One region of the Ornithinibacillus xuwenensis genome, then DNA from elsewhere that is predicted to be linked to it. Evidence: riboswitches for the same ligand, from Rfam matches in the RefSeq annotation. Region 1 holds a riboswitch; each other region holds the start of a gene.
What was found. A riboswitch is a leader RNA that binds a small molecule or an ion and turns the genes downstream of it on or off. The one in region 1 is predicted to bind S-adenosylmethionine.
Positions count from the first base shown of each region.

Region 2: another riboswitch for S-adenosylmethionine. It lies ahead of metK (methionine adenosyltransferase); the one in region 1 lies ahead of ABC228_RS08395 (PLP-dependent aspartate aminotransferase family protein).
Region 3: another riboswitch for S-adenosylmethionine. It lies ahead of ABC228_RS14470 (methionine ABC transporter ATP-binding protein); the one in region 1 lies ahead of ABC228_RS08395 (PLP-dependent aspartate aminotransferase family protein).

Region 1 covers NZ_JBDIML010000002.1:513,803-517,930, reverse strand. Annotated here, with positions in the region: gene megL (methionine gamma-lyase) at 1-139, opposite strand, end outside; gene rarD (EamA family transporter RarD) at 343-1,254, shown strand; SAM riboswitch class I at 1,323-1,440, shown strand; gene ABC228_RS08395 (PLP-dependent aspartate aminotransferase family protein) at 1,537-3,258, shown strand; gene metX (homoserine O-acetyltransferase MetX) at 3,280-4,128, shown strand, end outside.
Region 2 covers NZ_JBDIML010000005.1:4,890-9,017, reverse strand. Annotated here, with positions in the region: gene ABC228_RS14135 (ABC transporter substrate-binding protein) at 1-236, opposite strand, end outside; gene pckA (phosphoenolpyruvate carboxykinase (ATP)) at 454-2,046, opposite strand; SAM riboswitch class I at 2,261-2,368, shown strand; gene metK (methionine adenosyltransferase) at 2,487-3,689, shown strand; gene ABC228_RS14120 (gamma carbonic anhydrase) at 3,740-4,128, opposite strand, start outside.
Region 3 covers NZ_JBDIML010000005.1:75,126-79,253, reverse strand. Annotated here, with positions in the region: gene ABC228_RS14500 (acyl-CoA dehydrogenase family protein) at 1-372, shown strand, start outside; gene ABC228_RS14495 (VanZ family protein) at 412-957, opposite strand; gene ABC228_RS14490 (arsenate reductase family protein) at 1,093-1,455, shown strand; gene gcvH (glycine cleavage system protein GcvH) at 1,526-1,909, shown strand; gene ABC228_RS14480 (toprim domain-containing protein) at 2,048-2,401, shown strand; gene ABC228_RS14475 (thioredoxin family protein) at 2,421-2,735, shown strand; SAM riboswitch class I at 2,816-2,928, shown strand; gene ABC228_RS14470 (methionine ABC transporter ATP-binding protein) at 3,026-4,048, shown strand; gene ABC228_RS14465 (methionine ABC transporter permease) at 4,041-4,128, shown strand, end outside.

The DNA.
Region 1 (4,128 bases):
TTCTTTCTCCTTGCTCTGCAGAGTCAAATGTATAGGTTGAAGTTTGAAACAATGGTGTAGAAAGACTTCCAAGCATATCCTTTGATTGATATCCTTCATGAATAACAGCTGTTTCCATATGCTTATAATTACGTTTCATGTATTTTTCCTCCTATAAAGCGGAATCTATTACTATCATATTCTATTATGCTATTTTTTGAAAGCGTTTTCTTTTTTTTGTTCCTTAAAGCCTTTTTATTGCCTTTTCGATAAAAGCATTCTAAAATGAGTTTATTTCAATCGAATCATCACCGTATACATACAGGAATATCAAATAAAAATTATTATAAATGAGGGTTGGCCATGGAACAGAATAATGAAAGACTTGGCATTATGTATACTGCTGGAGCATATATCATTTGGGGATTTTTGCCGATATATTGGAAGTTAATTAGTGAGGTATCTGCTGGCGAAATTTTAGCATATCGAATTATCTGGTCTTTTCTATTTATGGTTTTTATCGTCCTTTCACTTCGTAAATGGCCTGGCTTTATTCAAGAGCTTAAGCGTATTCTGAAGAATAAAAAGAAATTAATCAGTATTACACTTGCTTCGATTGTTATAAGCTTAAATTGGTTAACCTACATTTGGGCAGTAAATAGTGACCATGTCATTCAAGCAAGTCTTGGCTACTACATCAACCCTTTGGTCAGTATTTTATTAGCGATTATTGTATTAAAGGAAAAGCTCACGAAAAGCCAAACCATTTCCGTCGTCTTAGCAGGTATTGCAGTTTTTTACCTGACGATTAGCTATGGCGTATTTCCCTGGGTATCATTACTGTTAGCAGTCTCATTTGCACTATATGGTTTGTTTAAAAAAGTAGTAGATATCCCCGCCATGTACGGTTTAACAATCGAAACCATGATTATCACGCCCGTAGCACTAGTTTATGTATTGCTGTTACCAGAGGGGACTTTTTCGTTCCAACAGATTACTTCTTTTGAAAGCCTTATGTTAATTGGTGCGGGAATTGTTACTGCAGTCCCATTATTAATGTTTGCCAGTGGAGCGAAAAGAATTCCATTGGCGATGGTTGGGTTCCTACAATATATTGCGCCAACATTAATGCTTATTATTGGTGTATTTCTGTATCACGAGACCTTCTCGACTGAACATATGGTATCGTTTGGATTGATATGGTTAGCACTTCTTATTTATTTGGGATCTGTATATCGGTTCCCCGTTCGAAAAATGAAAACACATGAAAAATAATTTTTAAAAATATATTGACATGTAATTTGAACATAGCTAATATAATACTCAATAAATGAATAGTTAGTCTCTTATCAAGAGCGGTGGAGGGAATAGGCCCTATGAAGCCCGGCAACCTTAGGTGAAAGTTTTACTTTCCTTAAAAGGTGCTAAATCCTACAGGTCACAAGATCTGGAAGATAAGAGGAGGAACGGTTACATATACGCACCCTCTTCTTAGGAAGAGGGTTTTTTATTTCCCCCTCTCCCTCCAGTCTAAAACTAGTTAAGGAGGAATTTTTGATGACCAATTTTTATGTTGATCAACCCGAAACAATTTTACTTCACGGCGGACAGGTGCCTGATCCAACTACTGGTTCAAGAGCTGTACCTATCTACCAAACCACGTCCTATGTTTTCCGAGACACCGAGCATGCACAGAATTTATTTGGACTAAAAGAACCCGGTAATATTTATTCGCGGATTATGAATCCAACTGTTGATGCCTTTGAGCAGCGGGTTACACTTCTTGAGGATGGTGTAGCAGCAGTTGCAACTTCATCTGGTATGGCCGCAATTACGCTAGCGATTTTAAATATTGCTGGTGTTGGCGACGAAATTATTGCTGATAGTAATCTGTATGGTGGCACGTATAATCTTTTTGCCAAAACCTTACCAAAATACGGTATTAATGTCCTATTCGTAGATGGTACCAAGCCAGAGGAGATTAAAGATGCCATTTCCGATAAAACAAAAGCAGTATTTGGGGAAATTATTACAAATCCCAGCTTAAATGTATTTGATGTCGAGCAAGTCGCTTCCATCTGTCATGAGGCACATGTTCCGCTTATTATTGATAATACCTTTGGTACACCATTACTGTCGAAGCCGCTAACATGGGGAGCAGATGTTGTTGTACATTCTGCAACGAAATGGATTGGCGGCCATGGTACATCTATTGGTGGGATTGTCGTAGATGGTGGACGATTTGATTGGAATCATGAACGCTTCCCAGAATTTACAGAACCGGATGAAAGCTATCATGGGTTACGCTATGCTGATGTCGGTCCTGCAGCATACGCTACCAAGCTCCGCGTTCAGCTTTTACGTGATATCGGTGCTTGCTTAAGTCCACAAAATGCTTTCTTATTACTACAAGGCTTAGAAACATTACATTTACGAATCGAACGCCATACTGAAAATGCGAAGCTTGTTGCAGATTATCTACAGGACCACCCTGCCGTAGAATGGGTTAATTACCCGGGTCTTGAGAGTCACCCTTCTCATGAGCTTGCAAAAAAATACTTAAATGGTGGTTTTGGCTCCATGATAACGTTTGGGATTACTGGTGGAAGGGAAGCTGGTAGAAAAGTTATTGACTCAATTAAGCTGTGGTCACATGTAGCAAATGTTGGCGATGCGAAATCTCTGATTATACATCCTGCATCTACCACACATCAACAACTAGGTTCAGAGGACCTGAAAAAAAGCGGTGTGACAGAAGAACTGATACGGCTTTCTGTTGGAATTGAAGCTGCAGCGGATATCATCCAAGATTTAGAACAAGCGATTGTTAGTGCTACGAATATAGCCAGTCTTACAAACGAATCCAATAATTCCATCATCAAATGGGTTTTACATTCTCCTTTTGACAGAAGTAATGGATCTATCCGTCAGAAAGTAATCGCCGTTCTGGATGACACTAACAAGCAAGCGTTCAAAGAAACAATCAGTCATTTAAGACTAGTAGGCTACCACGTTATCGAAGCTAGTAAATCAAACCTTATCGCTATTCAGGATGAAGTTGATGTCGTTCTTGTTCATGAGCAAGCATTACCGCCTTCTGCAATTGAGGATTTTATTAATAAACAAGTTAAAATTCTGTGGGTCGAAAATCCCAGTCCATCTGATTCTGTATTACAAAATGCCGAAGCTGCTGGTATCACTGCAATCTCAAATAAATCTATTATCCAGGAACTTTTGAAACTTCGTGGAATTAATGAGCAGCCTGTCCATATTTCGTAAATGAATGAAGGAGTGGTACGATTGGTCAACACCTCGAACATCCTAACAAAAATCGGTGAAGTAAGTATTGGTCCACTCCAATTAGAATCTGGTCATTTTTTGCCTGAGGTATCCTTAACATATGAACGAGTAGGGCCACAGGACGCACCAATTATCCTAGTTTGCCACGCACTAACTGGGAACCATTTAACGGTCGGTTACCCGAAAAAACCAGGCTGGTGGAATGGACTTATTGGACCTAATCAATACATTGATACTGCAAAATATCAGGTTATTACCTTTAATGTTCTTGGTGGATGCAATGGATCTACAGGACCTCTATCAATTAATCCAATTACAGAGGAGCCTTATTGCGCTTCCTTCCCTACCATTACAATTCGGGATATGGTTCATGCACAATTTGCAGCATTGCAGCAATTAGATATAAAAGAAATCTATGCTGTTGTTGGTGGATCATTAGGTGGCATGCAGGCATTAGAATGGGGCCTGCTCTATCCAGATCTTTTAAACAAGCTAATTATACTTGCCGCTACTCCAACCCTATCCGACTATGGAATTGCGTATAACCATATAGCGAAACAAGCAATTACAAACGATCCCTTATGGCTGGATGGCTATTATCAATCTTCTAGTGAAATTCGTGGACTAGAGATTGCTAGAATGATTGGAATGGTAACCTATCGAAGCTCGGATTTATTTTCAGAGCGATTTAATCGCAAGGAAACAGAGAGTGGCTATTCCGTTACATCATACCTTGACTATCAAGGTGAAAAACTATCCAATCGTTTTGATGCGAATAGCTATCTTTGCTTATTAGAAGCGATGAACACCCATGATATAGGTAGGGAGCGTGGAGGATGGGAGGAGGCT
Region 2 (4,128 bases), on a different contig from region 1:
ACGCCGTCTGATAACAAAGCTGTCATCGTTTTATCTCCGCCCCAAGTCGTTTGAAGTTCAACATCTAAACCTTCTTCTTCAAAGAAGCCTTTCTCTATTGCAACATATTGTGGTGCATAAAATAAGGAACGTGTTACTTCTCCTACTTTAATGGTTGTATTTTCACTAGATCCACATGCGGATAGAAAAATAAGCACAACACATGATACAAACGAAAGATGTTTTATTTTTCTCATGATGCTCGATCCTTTCAATATCAGATATTTTGTCTAAACATTTTATGCAATGTGAAAAAATGTGTGAATGCCTAGTTTAAGATAGGGTGAAGGGTGGAATATAAAAAAACCGACCTAATAATAGGTCGGGTGTTGAAAATTCAACTATTGATGGCAGCTAATTGTTGCTGCATTTAATATATAAACCCTCTTGGGATGAGGACATGATAATGGTAGCTTATCGATTTTGATAGGTTGGACCAGCTTTAGCAATTTCCGCGCTGGCATCTGAAAATTTCTTGAAATTCTCATGGAACTTAAGTGCAAGTTCCTTTGCTTGCTCTTCATAAGCCTGTTTGTCACGCCATGTATTTTTAGGAACTAATATTTCATCAGGTACCCCTGCTACTTGAGTAGGTATGTCTAATCCGAAGATCTCATCTTTGGTTGTTTCAACATGGTTCAGCTCTCCTTCAAGTGCTGCGTGGACCATTGCTCTTGTATAAGAAAGCTTAATACGACTTCCAATACCATAAGAACCGCCAGTCCATCCGGTATTGATCAAGAAAACATTTGTATCGTACTGGTCAATTTTTTCTCCAAGCATTTTCGCATACGTAGCCGGTGCTAATGGAAGGAATGGTGCACCGAAGCAGGCTGAGAAAGTAGCTTCAGGTTCTGTTACTCCTCTTTCTGTTCCAGCAAGTTTACTTGTATATCCGCTAAGGAAGTGGTACATTGCTTGCTCTCTGGTTAACTTACTAATTGGTGGTAATGTACCAGATGCGTCTGCTGTAAGAAAAATAATCGTATTCGGATGTCCCGCGATACTTGGGTTTACAATATTATCGATATGCTCTAATGGATAGGCAGCTCTCGTATTTTCGGTTAAAGATGTATTTTCATAGTTTGGAATACGAGATTTATCGTCCATCACAACATTTTCTAGTACTGAACCAAATCTGATGGCATTAAAGATTTGTGGCTCTTTCTCTTCTGATAAATTAATACATTTAGCATAGCAGCCGCCCTCTATATTAAATACACCTCTAGAACTCCATGCATGCTCGTCATCACCAACTAGCCGGCGATATGGATCTGCTGATAAGGTGGTTTTACCCGTACCTGATAGTCCAAAAAATAATGCTACATCTCCTTCATTTCCAACGTTTGCTGAGCAATGCATGGAAAGAATGTTTTGTTCAGGTAATAAGTAGTTCATAATCGAGAATATGGATTTCTTAATTTCTCCAGCGTATTCTGTACCACCAATTAATATTACTTTATGTTTAAATGAAACAAGTATGAAGGCTTCTGAATTTGTCCCATCGATACTTGGTTCTGCCTTAAACGAAGGAGCAGAAATTACTGTAAATGATGGTTGATGAGCTGTTAACTCTTCTTCAGTAGGACGAATAAATAATTGTCGGGCAAATAAATTATGCCAAGCAAACTCATTGATAACTTGAATTGGTAATCGGTAGTTTTTATCAGCACCAGCGAAACCATTAAAAACAAAGACCTCATCTTTTTCCTTTAAGTGAGCGATAACTTTTGCATATAATTTTTCAAATACTGCTTCATCGATTGGTTGGTTTACATTTCCCCAATCAACTTTATCTTCGGATATAGAATCTCTGATAATAAATTTGTCCTTTGGAGAACGACCAGTATATTTTCCGGTTGTCGCAAGAACAGCTCCGGTATCAGTTAAAGTTCCTTCTTTTCTCGATAGAATTTTCTCAACTAAACTAGCAACAGATAAATTGTTTTGAATATTTTGTTGTGATAAAAGCTCTTCTAATAATGAAGTTTTCATTACCGTATTCATTATAATTACCTTCCTTTATGATGGAATATTTAGGAAAGACTTCCTTTCCATAACAAAAGCATCTGAAATCTTCCATTAGTATAACACATTTAAAATAATGGTGTATACTAATTATTATTTTTTATTTTATTATCTTTTTTACTATATGTGACAGCGATAATATGAGTTGACATTGGACAATTAATTCGGTTAACCTAAACTATGAGCGGATACTCTCTTATTCAGAGTCGGCGGAGGGACAGACCCAATGAAGCCCGGCAACCATCACACCATGTGAAAAGGTGCTAACCTGATGCAAGGAAAATTCCTTGAACAATAAGAGCGAAAGGCTGAAAACCCCTTTCCTCAGGAACGAAGGAAAGGCTTTTTTTTGTTGATTGGGATATAATACTGATAGATATGGAGTTCCGTACCACTATATAAAGGGAGGATTTAGCCTAATGGCTAAAAATCGACGATTATTTACTTCGGAGTCAGTAACAGAAGGGCATCCGGACAAAATTTGCGACCAAATTTCCGATGCAATTTTAGATGAAATCTTATCAAAGGATCCAGCAGCACGTGTTGCTTGTGAAACAACTGTAACAACAGGACTGGTATTAGTTGCTGGTGAAATCACCACGTCAACTTATGTTGATATTCCTGCAGTTGTGAGACAGACCATAAAGGACATTGGGTATACCCGTGCAAAATATGGCTTTGATGCTGATACTTGTGCAGTTTTAACAGCAATTGATGAACAATCACCGGATATTGCTGGTGGGGTGAATCAAGCATTAGAAGCCCGTCAAGGAAAATTGACCGAGGGAGAGATTGATGCGATTGGTGCTGGTGACCAAGGCTTGATGTTTGGATTTGCTTGTAATGAAACAAAAGAGTTAATGCCTTTACCAATATCATTAGCACATAAACTTTCGAAGCGATTGGCAGATGTAAGAAAAGATGAAACACTTGCATATCTTCGCCCAGATGGAAAAACACAGGTTACGATTGAATATGACGAACAGGATCAACCAGTTCGTGTGGATACGATTGTAATCTCAACCCAGCATCATCAAGATATAACATTAGAACAAATTGAGAAAGACTTATTGGAACATGTGATAAAACCAGTTGTTCCTACAAACCTATTGGATGAAGAGACAAAGTATTTTATTAATCCAACAGGTCGATTTGTGATAGGTGGCCCACAAGGCGATGCTGGTTTAACCGGTAGAAAAATCATTGTGGATACCTATGGTGGATATGCTCGTCATGGTGGGGGTGCATTCAGTGGTAAGGATGCAACTAAAGTAGACCGTTCAGCTGCGTATGCGGCCCGTTACGTTGCGAAAAACATTGTAGCAGCAAAACTAGCAGACTCTTGTGAGGTACAGCTCGCTTATGCGATTGGCGTTGCGGAGCCAGTTTCTATTTCCATTAACACATTTGGTACCGGTGTTGTAAATGAAGAAGCGTTAGTAAAAGCTGTCCGCGATATTTTTGATTTAAGGCCAGCCGGAATCATTCGCATGTTAGATTTACAACGTCCGATTTATAAAGAAACTGCTGCTTATGGTCATTTTGGTAGAACGGATGTAGAATTCCCGTGGGAAAAAACCGATAAAGTTAATGAACTATTATCATTTACAAATCAAAAGTAAATTAAAAAGTCACGAGATAAAAAATCGTGACTTTTTTTGTTGAATAAGTTTTATTCTATCCCGAGACTTGTGTGTTTTTTATAATACTGGCCTTTATCAACATAGGATTTCCGTACGCGCTCCATCTCTTTATAATCCTCATCAGTTAATTCTCTTACTACCTTTGCAGGACGCCCAATAGCCAATGTATGTGGTGGGATTTTTTTGCCTGGAGGAACAAGACTGCCAGCACCAACGAATGCAGACTCACCTATTTCTGCACCGTCCAAAATAATCGATCCCATTCCGACTAATGCATTTTTTCGAACAATGGCGGAATGTAGGGTCACTTGATGCCCAACTGTCACATCGTCTTCAATAAGAAGTGTGTTACTCGGGCTTTGGTGAAGCATGGATAAGTCTTGAATACTTACTCTTTTTCCAATTCGAGTTGGTGCAA
Region 3 (4,128 bases), on a different contig from region 1:
GCTGGATTAGCTGCACAAAAATACATGCAAAAAATTGATAATGAACAGGAAATTTTAGTCAATCTTGCTGATATGGTTGCAGAGGTATACAACATGGAAAGTGCAATTCTTCGTACCGAAAAGGCCCTAACTAAATCTGGTGTAGACAAAAATAAACAAAAATTATTATATACACAGGTTTATGTACAGGAAGCGTTTAACCGTATCGAAGCGGATGCAAAAGAAACTCTTATTGCAGTGGAAGACGGAGACAACTTGCGTATGATGCTTTCTTCATTACGTAAATTAACACGACATACACCTACAAATGTAATTGCGAAGAAACGAGAAATTGCAGCTGAAATTATTGAAACAGAGAAATATACGGTTTAAATGAAATGGAAAACCCCTTTACAGCAAATTGTAAAGGGGTTAATTTCTTAATTGGTAATAGATTCCTTTTACCAATAACCCGAAAAAATATCCAATAATAACACCAAGAGTGTTTAGAATGAGGTCATCTACATCAAAGCTCCTCGAAATGATTCCATTTATGGATAGAATTAACTGCATCATTTCAATGAAAAAAGTACTCCCTAAGCCGAGAACGATTATCTGAATGAATGAAACACGCTTCCAAAATAGGAAAGGAAAAATCCCTATTGGAACAAACACAATAACATTTCCCAATAGATTAATGAATGATAGAGACTTGTCCCCAGTGAAGTTTAAATATAGATTGATTGTGTCAAAGGGTACAACATTAATAGAAGCCAGACTTTGAGATACCATATTAGTGGATGGGAAGATGGTTAGATAAAGAAGGCTCTCCACATAGGCTATTAGGATAATGAACGCTAGCTCTCGTAATTTATAGATTTTAAATGGCTTTTTCCTATAATAGATAAGACGTATCCATACATAACATGCTATTGAAATAAGTATAAAAAACACAGGGATTTCATTAATGTATTTCATTATGACTCCTTAACACCAGATATGACTTATCAATAGTATATAAAAATAATTTTAGATAGACGACAAATTACTCCTAATTATCTTATATTTCACAACAAATCATGGTAAAATAGTTGTGAATAAGGAGGGGTGGCTATGGCACTTACATTTTACTGGTATCCAAACTGTGGTACATGTAAAAAAGCAAAGAAATGGTTCGATGAGCATAACGTCGACTATAACAGCATACATATTGTGGAAGAAACACCTTCCAAAGAAATGTTAGAAACATTAATAAATCAGAGTGAACTTCCTGCTAAGAAATTTTTTAATACGAGTGGAAAAAAGTATCGAGAATTGAATATTAAAGAGAAAATACAGGATGCTACTACGGAAGAGATGGCTGCGTTATTAGCAAGTGATGGGATGCTCATTAAACGACCAATTGTAACAGATGGAAATAAAGTAACGGTCGGATTTAGAGAGGAAGACTTTCAGAAGTATTGGTCAACTAAATAAAGCTAAAATACTAGCATAATACAAGCTTAGCTTGTATAGTTAATTTACAATCAAATACGGAGGGATATTAATGAGCTTACCAAACGATCTATTATATTCACAAGAACATGAATGGGTAAAAAAAGAAGGTAATACTGTGCGTATTGGAATTACAGATTTTGCACAGGATGAGCTAGGAGATATCGTGTTTGTCGAACTACCAGAAGTAGGAGAAGAGATAAAAGCTGATGAACCATTTGGTAGTGTTGAATCTGTAAAAACAGTTTCTGAGTTATATGCTCCTGTTAGTGGTAAAATTGTTGAAGTAAATAGCGAGCTTGAAGATAGTCCTGAATCAGTAAATGAATCTCCATACGAAAATGCCTGGATGATTGTATTAGAACTTTCGGATGAATCTGAGCTTGAAAAATTACTTTCACCAGAAGCATATAAAAATCTTATTGAGCAAGACTAACAAATATCATGAAAGCTGGCTTTAACCTTTTCAGGATTAAAGTCAGCTTTATTTGCAGATGAGAATGTATAGCTATGCTAAAAACGGGCAATCTCTTCCTTCGGCCGCCTATTTTCTAACCACTGAGGGGGATCTATCATGAAACATCTTAATGATCGAGTGATAATAGTTGAAGGATTAACAGATAAAAAACAACTAGAGAAGGTTATTGACGATCAAGTTACCATTATTTGTACTAATGGAACGTTCGATGTGGAGCGTTTTGATGAATTGCTAGAGTCCTATCAATTGGATGAAAAAGACGTTTATATTTTAGTGGACGAGGATCATTCTGGAATGAAGCTCCGTAAACAGCTTGCATTAGAGCTTCCTCATGCTGAACACATTTATGTGAGTAGTGAATATCGTGAGGTAGCAGCAACTCCGGAACGTATTTTAGCAATGCTGCTACTTGGGAAGCAAATTGCTGTTAACCCTCTCTATTTAGTTTAGCTTACAAGTAGGTGATTTTTTGCAAGAAGTTACAACGGATACATTACAAGAGCGAGAATATTTAATCTATATATACACACCATTTTGTGGCACTTGTCAGGTGGCTAAGACAATGCTTGATAAGATAGAATCGGTACATAAACAGGATATTTTTTATAGGATGAATGCATCCCTGTATCCTGATTTTATGCGAGATAATAAGATTGAAAGTGTCCCGTGTCTCCTCATCAAAAAGGAGAATAAAGTTCAGGAGAAGGTATATGCATTTCACTCGATACCAAATATTTATCGTTATCTATTTAACTATCAACCTGAATTGTTTAACGAAAAATAATAAATAATTTATAGAATGGTATTGACACAAAAAGTGCACGATGCTATAGTTAGTTTTATCAAAAATCGAATAATGATTAACTCTTATCCAGAGCGGTGGAGGGAAAGGCCCTATGATACCGCGGCAACCTTCAAACTTTTAGTTTGAAAAAGGTGCCAAGTCCTACAAAGCATTTTGCTTTGAAAGATGAGAGAACGTGAAGATATAATTTATTACGTCTTTCTGTTCTCTTACAGAAAGGCGTTTTTTTATTGGTTTTTGTACACATTATAGGTAGAGGAGGGATGTTTGTGATATCGATAGAAGGACTTTCGAAAGTATTTCGGCTTAAGCAAAAAAATATTACTGCTGTAGATGACATGAGCTTAACCATACATGATGGCGATATATTTGGGGTAATTGGTTATAGTGGAGCTGGAAAGAGTACATTTATTAGGCTATTGAATCGGTTAGAAGAACCGACGAATGGTAAAATAACGATCCATGGCGAAGAGATAACAGCCATGAGTAAAAAAAAACTTCGAATTGCTAGGCAAGATATAGGAATGATTTTCCAGCATTTTAATTTACTTTGGTCTAGGACGGTAAGTGAAAATATTGCTTTTCCACTTGAAATCGCAGGCGTACCGATGGAAGAAAGAAAGAAACGGGTTAGTGAATTAGTTGATTTAGTTGGGTTAAAAGGAAGAGAGAATGCTTATCCTGCCCAGCTTAGCGGAGGTCAGAAGCAACGAGTTGGTATTGCGAGGGCTTTGGCGAATAATCCGAAGGTACTATTGTGTGACGAAGCAACCTCTGCTCTAGACCCAGAAACCACGGATTCCATATTAGATTTACTCGTCGATATCAACGAACGATTAGGCTTGACTATTATTCTCATTACACATGAAATGCATGTAATTCGAAAAATTTGTAATCGTGTTGCGGTTATGGAGAACGGAAAAGTTGTCGAGCAAGGTGAAGTATTAGATGTTTTCTTAAAACCGAATAAGCCTGTTACGAGAAAATTCGTTGAGCAAGTAATGGGAGATCCTGATGGTGATCATAATCAGTTATTAGAGGTTTATTCAAGTGGTCTGGTAGTTCGATTACATTTTGTTGGTGAGTCTGCAAACCAAGCACTAATCAGTAAGATTTCTAGGGAGTTTCAAATAGAAGTCAATATCTTACAAGGAAAGATTACACAAACCAAGCTTGGAGCTTATGGTACGTTGATTGTTCAAATCAACGGTGAGCCTAATGAAATAAACAATACCATTGGCTTTATTAAAGAAGAAACCTCAGTTGAAGTGGAGGTTTTGACACATGCTTAAGGAATTATTTCCAAATGTCGTTTTGGAGGATTTAATCGTAGCAACTGGAGAAACGTTCTATATGACGTTATTGGCTCTGG